Rubrivirga marina: one gene and its partner. The protein of the gene in region 2 interacts with the protein of the main gene of each other region in a pairwise test. Links are inferred from orthologs where the notes say so. Each region holds a gene or a part of one and is shown on either strand. Other genes may lie near its edges.

The links.
Region 1: the proteins of BSZ37_RS10505 (region 2) and mobA interact in binary tests that used the Escherichia coli proteins (3 or more experiments, as listed by UniProt). The link is inferred for Rubrivirga marina from one-to-one orthologs.

The regions. Positions count from the first base shown.
Region 1 is NZ_MQWD01000001.1:734,052-737,163, reverse strand. The notes cover bases 208-3,009. They hold mobA (molybdenum cofactor guanylyltransferase), read right to left. Parts: upstream 1,988-3,009; coding sequence 1,427-1,987; downstream 208-1,426. Other genes in these bases: BSZ37_RS02895 (SLC13 family permease), read right to left, coding at 2,438-3,009; BSZ37_RS02900 (DUF7009 family protein), read right to left, coding at 1,980-2,339; BSZ37_RS02910 (alkaline phosphatase family protein), read left to right, coding at 208-1,386. Outside these bases: more of BSZ37_RS02910, read left to right, coding at 19-207; more of BSZ37_RS02895, read right to left, coding at 3,010-3,112. UniProt on the Escherichia coli protein: Transfers a GMP moiety from GTP to Mo-molybdopterin (Mo-MPT) cofactor (Moco or molybdenum cofactor) to form Mo-molybdopterin guanine dinucleotide (Mo-MGD) cofactor.
Region 2 is NZ_MQWD01000001.1:2,562,462-2,565,626, reverse strand. Bases 231-3,085 are described here. They hold BSZ37_RS10505 (molybdopterin molybdotransferase MoeA), read left to right. Parts: upstream 231-982; coding sequence 983-2,188; downstream 2,189-3,085. Other genes in these bases: BSZ37_RS10495 (glucose-1-phosphate adenylyltransferase), read right to left, coding at 2,594-3,085; BSZ37_RS10500 (putative quinol monooxygenase), read left to right, coding at 2,263-2,550; BSZ37_RS10510 (SCP2 sterol-binding domain-containing protein), read left to right, coding at 600-938; BSZ37_RS10515 (hypothetical protein), read right to left, coding at 231-507. In the rest of the region: more of BSZ37_RS10515, read right to left, coding at 55-230; more of BSZ37_RS10495, read right to left, coding at 3,086-3,165. UniProt on the Escherichia coli protein: Catalyzes the insertion of molybdate into adenylated molybdopterin with the concomitant release of AMP.

The DNA of each region.
Region 1 (3,112 bases), 1.8 Mb from region 2 along the record:
ATCAGACTCCCGTCCCCCGTGCGCTTCCCCTCCGTCCGCGTGTTGCTCGTCGCCGCCTGCCTCGTCGGCGTGGCCGCCGCCCAAGACGCCCCGCCGACGCGGCCCGCGCACGTCGTCCTCGTCACGATCGACGGCCTGCGGCCCGAGTTCTACCTCGACGCCGGGTGGCCGGCCCCCGTGCTCCAGCAGCTGGCGGGCGCCGGGGCCGTGGCGCACGCGGTCCGGCCGGCGTTCCCCTCGGTCACCTACCCGAACCACACGACCATCATCACGGGCGCGCTGCCGGCCCGGCACGGCGTCTTCTACAACACGGTGTTCGAGCCCGACGGGCAGACGGGCCGGTGGTACTGGGAGGCCGACGCGATCCGGGTGCCGACGCTGTGGGACGCGGTCCGGGCGGCGGGCGGCACGACGGCCAGCGTCATGTGGCCCGTCTCCGTGGGGGCCCCCATCGACTACAACTTTCCCGAGGTGTGGTCTCTCGAGGAGGGCGCCGACTTTCTGGTGTCGGTCCGCGCTGCCGCGACGCCGGCCGGGCTCGTGGAGGAGATCGAAGAGCGGGCGACGGGCACGCTGTCCGTGGCCGGGCCCCTGTCGGGCGACTACCCCGGCCGCGACGACGTGATCGGGACGATCGGGGCGTACCTCCTCGAGACGTACCGGCCGACGCTCACCACCATCCACCTCGGCGCCGTCGACCACTTCGAGCACGTGGAGGGCCGCGACGGCCCCACCGTCCGGCGGGCCGTCGCGGCGGCGGACCGCGCCATCGGGCGCCTGACGGAGGCGGCCGACCGGGCCGGCATCGCTGCGGAGACGACCTTCATCGTCACGGGCGACCACGGGTTCTCCGACATCCACACGACGCTGGCCCCGAACGTGTGGCTCCTGGAGGCGGGGCTCACCGGGGACACCCGCGACCGGGGGCCCGACTGGCGGGCGTCGTTCATGGTCACGGGCGCGTCGGCGTTCCTCCACCTGCGCGATCCGTCCGACGCGGCCGCGGCCGACTCCGCCCTCCGGGTTCTCGACGCGCTGCCCCCGGGCGTCCGCGGCCTGTTCACCGTTCTGGACCGGGACGAGCTCGACCGACTGGGGACCGCGCCGGAGGCCGCCTTCGCCCTCACGCCGGTCCCAGGCGTCTCGTTCTCGGGGTCCGCGCGCGGTGAGGCCATCCGGCCGGCGAGCGGCGGGACGCACGGCTACGCCCCGACGTTCGACGAGATCTACACCGGCCTCGTCGCGGTCGGGCCCGGGATTCGGAGTGGGGTCGTGATCCCGGTCTCGCGCCAGGAGGACACGGCCGCCATCGTCGCGGCGCTGCTCGGGCTGGACTTCGACCCGCCGGACGGCGCCCTGTATCCGGGGTTGGTCTCCCTCCCCTGAGCGCCCGCGGTCGGTCGTCGGCGCGGTCCGTCCAGGCGGGTCACCCCAGGTCGCCCGGCGCGTTGACGTTGTGGAGCGCGCCTCCCTCGACGGCGACCTCCCGCACTGCCAGCCGCGCCAGCACGTCCCGCAGCGCGAGCCGGCGCTCCGTGAGGCAGGCCCGCGCGACCGGCGCCGCCGTCGCCACGCGCCAGAGCGCCAGGGTCGGCTGGCGGCGGCCGCGAGCGTCGACGGCGACGAGCGCGTCGGCCCGGCCCGCCTCGGCGGTGACGAGCGGGCGGAGCGCGGCCGGCGTGAGGTAGGGCAGATCGACGGCGGCCGACAGGACCCACGGCGTCTCCGCGGCCTCCAGCCCGGCCACGAGGCCCGCGAGCGGACCGGCGTCGGGCGCGGCGTCGAGCACGACCTCTGCCGGCACGGGGTAGTCGCGAGGCGCGGACCCCGTCGCGAGGAGCATCGTCCCGACGTGCGGCGCGAGCGCGGCGTGGACGATGGCGACGAACGGGAGGCCGCCCAACTCCACGAGCGCCTTGTCGCGCCCAAACCGCCGGGACGCGCCGCCCGCCAGGATTAGCCCGGTGACCTCAGAGGGCTCAGGCATTGGGGTGCGGGAAGAGGTCCGTCTCGTCGGGCCGTTTGTGGAGGCAGTCGAAGTCCTTCTCCACGAGGAGCGCCACCTGTCGGCCCTCGCCTGCGTCCTGCGTGCCCTCGAAGCCCACGCGCTCGTCGTCGGGCCAGCCCACGATCCAACGCTCCGGTACGAAGACGGTCAACGTGGTCCCGTCCAACTCGGCACCGAGGTCGGCGCGGTCGGCCGTTTGGACGCGGTAGACGAGCGACGACCCGGGCGCGACGCGCGTCTCGGCCTCGACTCTGCCCGCCTCGGCGAGCCGCTGGAGGTCGCCGTGCGACAGGCGAAGGCGGATCGAATCGTCTTGGATGCGAAGCTTCATGAAGTCGGAGGTCGGAGGTCACGGCGCCGCGTGGTTTGTCCTAACGCGTGGCAGACCGTCGCCTCTGCCCTTTCCCCAGTCCCACGAGCGCAACGAGCCTACTGGGCCCAGACCGGAACCTGGCCGTAGACGACGCCGAAGACGAGCGGGAGCAGGAGGTAGGCCGCCGCCGTCACGAGGACGACGAACGCGAGGTTCAGCCAGACGCCGGCCCGCGCCATCTCGGGGAGCGACACGAGGTTGCTCCCGAACACGATGGCGTTGGGCGGTGTGCCGACCGGGAGCGCGAACGCGCACGACGCCGCGAGCGCCGCCGGCACGGCCAGCAGAAGCGGGCTCTCGCCGAGCGCGAGCGCGAGCGCCGCGACGACCGGCAAGAAGGCCGCCGCCGTCGCCGTGTTGCTGGTCATCTCCGTCAGCAGGAGGATCACGAGCGCGATGACGGCCACGACCGCCAGCGTCGGCAGGCCGCCGAGGCCGACGAGGAGGGAGCCGATGTAGTCCGCGAGGCCCGTCGCCTGGATCGCCGCGGCCAGGGAGAGCCCGCCGCCGAACAGGATGAGCACGCCCCACGGGAGGGCCTCCGCGCTCCGCCAGTCGAGCACGAACTCCATCCGCCGCCAGTCGGCCGGGATCAGAAAGAGGAGGAGCGCGCCGCCCATCGCGATCGCCGTGTCGCTCAGGCTGGGGAGCACGCCGCGCACGAGCGGGCCGGCGATCCACAGCGCCGCGACGAGCCCGAACACGAACGCGACCGTCTTCTCCGGCCTCGA
Region 2 (3,165 bases):
GAACGGCGCGCCCCCGCCGAACGTGCCCATGACGCGCGCCCCTGGCGGACTCCTTCAGTTCTCCCGTGCCCGCGAGGCCCGGAGCGCCTCGGGGGGCGCGGGCTGCCCCGCCACGCGGTACCCGACCACGCCACTGCCCTCGACGAAGACGACGAGGCCCTCGGCGTCGGGGTCGTAGGTCTCGAGCTGGCGGGCCTCCCAGCCGTCGAAGTCGGCCTCCGTCGTGCCAGGGAGATTGTGTATCTGCGTCGTGTAGAACAGCCGCTCCGGCTCGAACGGGCGCGGCCGGAACCGGCGGGGCGTCTCGCTGCGCCACAGGACGACGGCTCCGGCGCCGTGCCGCCGGTATCCCTCGTAGGCCGCCGCCGAGAGCTCGGCCCAGTGGCCGGCCAGGAAGTCGCGGTGGGCCTCGACACGCAACCGTGCCCGCCGCGAAGGCGGCGGCCGGGAGGTGATCGTGACGAGCCCGCGCGGCGTGGCGACGGAGACGGACGACTCGGGCGGCATGGGGACGGGGGAGAACGCCGCCCACGCGAGGCCGTACGTGCTGTTCCGACCGCTCTATCTTCTCCGGCCCCTCTCCATCCCCCCTTCTGGACATGGCCCGCTACGCCGACTTCGACGAGGTCCTCGCCTCCTACCCCGACCGCTTCAACAGCGCCAAGGCCCAGTCCATGGACGACCGGGTCTACATGAACCTGACCGGTGACAACGCCCGCGACGTCACGCTGTACGTCCACCACGGCGAGCTCGACATCCTCGACGGCGAGGTGCCGGAGGACCCGACGCTGAAGCTCACGGCCAAGACCGAGGACTGGGTCGCCATCGAGAACGGCGAGCTCAACCCGATGATGGCCATGATGCAGGGGAAGGTCAAGATGAAGGGCTCGGTCCCGTTCGCGACCAAGTTCATGGGCCTCTTCGGCTACGGCGGCTGAGGCCGGCCCCGCCCGCCTCGGGGCCGCGGCGGACCGCCCCGGCTATGGACACGTTCGTCACCGTCGAGCACGCCCGGCGCGCCGTCCTTGACGCGGCGCGGCCGATGCCGGAGGAAACCGTTGCCCTGCGCAGCGCCGTCGGGCGGACGCTGGCGGCACCGGTCGTCGCCCGAGGCGCTCAGCCGCCGTTCGACACCTCGGCCATGGACGGATTTGCCGTCCGCCGGGCGGACCTCGGCGATGGCACCGGGGAGCTCCCGGTCGCCGCGACGATCCACGCGGGCGAGGTGCCCTCCCCCCTGCCGCCCGGGACCGCCGTCGCCATCATGACCGGCGCCCCCGTTCCGGCCGGCGCCGACGCCGTGGTCCCGGTCGAGCGGGCGACGCGCACCGGCGACACGGTCCGGTTCCACGGGCTCCCCGAGGCCGCCGCCCACATCCGCCACGCGGGCGAGTGGCTCTCCAACGGCGCGCAGGTTCTCAGCGCGGGCTCCCTCGTGACGCCCGGAGTGCTCGGCCTGCTCGCCTCGGTCGGCGCCGCGACCGTCGAGGTCCGCCGCAAGCCGCGCGTCGCGGTGATCGCGACCGGCGACGAGTTGGTGGACGCGACGGGGACGCCCGGCCCCGGGCAGATCCGCGACTCCAACGGCCCCGGGCTGGCCGCGCAGGTCGAGGCCGCGGGCGGCGACGTCAGCGGCCCGCACTGGGGGCGCGACACGGCCGAGGACCTCGCCCGGGTCCTCGATGCCACCGCCGAGGCGGACGTTCTCGTGTTCGCCGGCGGCGTGTCGATGGGCGAGCGGGACCTCGTCCGTGAGGCTCTCGACGCGCGCGGCGCCGAGTGGGCGTTCTGGAAGGTCCGCCAGCGGCCCGGCAAGCCGCTCGCGTTCGGGACGCTCGACGGACGGCCCGTTGTCGGGCTGCCCGGCAACCCCGTGAGCGCGGCCGTGTGCTTCGAGGTCTACGTCCGGCCGCTCCTCCTGGCCGGCCTCGGGCGGCCGACGGATCGGGTCACGGAGCCGGCCACCCTCGACGCGCCGATCGCCACGCCGGCCGGGCTCCACACGTTCGCCCGCGTCGCCGTCCGGCGTGACCCCGACGGCCGCCTCTGCGCCTCCCCCGCCGGCGCCCAGGGCTCCCACGTCGCCCTCTCCCTCGCGTTCTCCGACGGCCTCGCCCACCTCCCCGCCGACTGGGACGACGCCCCGGCCGGCGCCGTCGTCGCCTTCGAGCGCTGGGCGTGGTGGTGACCTCGGCGTCCGGAGCCCGGGCGAACGGCGCTCCTGCGCGACACGACCTCTGAACCCTGAACTCCGAACACGCCATGCTCCTCCGCACCGTCCGCATGACGTTCGACCCGGCCGTCGTCGACGACTTCCTCGACCTGTTCTCCCGGGTCCGCCCGAAGATCGCGGGGGTGCCGGGGTGCCAGCACCTCGAGCTCTGGCGCGACGCCCGCTTCCCGAACGTCCTCACGACGTTCAGCCGCTGGGACGACGACGCGGCACTCCAGGCCTACCGCCAGTCGGACCTGTTCCGCAAGACGTGGGCCCTGACGGTCCCGTTCTTCGCGGCAGCGCCGGTCGCGCACAGCCAGTACGCAGTGGACTGACCTCCCCCGCCTCGACGCCGAGGCGGGCGGGGTCAGAGGGGGGTCAGATGACCGTCCCGTCCGGGATGATGGCGTTCTTGGGCAGTACGATCACCCCGTCGCGGATGTACCAGTCGTCGCCGTCGGCCTCTTGGACGCCCTCCGCGTTCGTGATCCGACAGTTGGCGCCGACCTGGACGTTCTTGTCGATGATGGCCCCCTCGACGACACTGTTCGGGCCGATGCCGGGCGCAGGAGGCGGGTTCAGGCCGGGCCGCCTCGACGGGTCCCGCCACGGGAGGTAGTCGGCGCCCAACATGACCGTCCGTCGGATCTCGGCGCCGGTCGAAATGAACGAACGGATGCCGATCACAGAGTGCTCGACGGTCGCGTCGGCGACCACGGAGGCCTCGCAGATCATCGAGTTGCGCACGTTCGAGCCCTGGACCTTGGCCGGCGGGAGCGTCCGCGCGTTCGTGTAGATCGGCGCGTCCTCGTCGTAGAGGTCGAACTCCGGCTCGGGCATGGCCAGCGCGAGGTTGGCGTCGTAGAACGACCGGACGGTCCCGATGTCGGACCAGTACCCGTCGAACGGGTAGCTCACCACGCGGCGCTCGCGGATCGCGGCCGGGATGA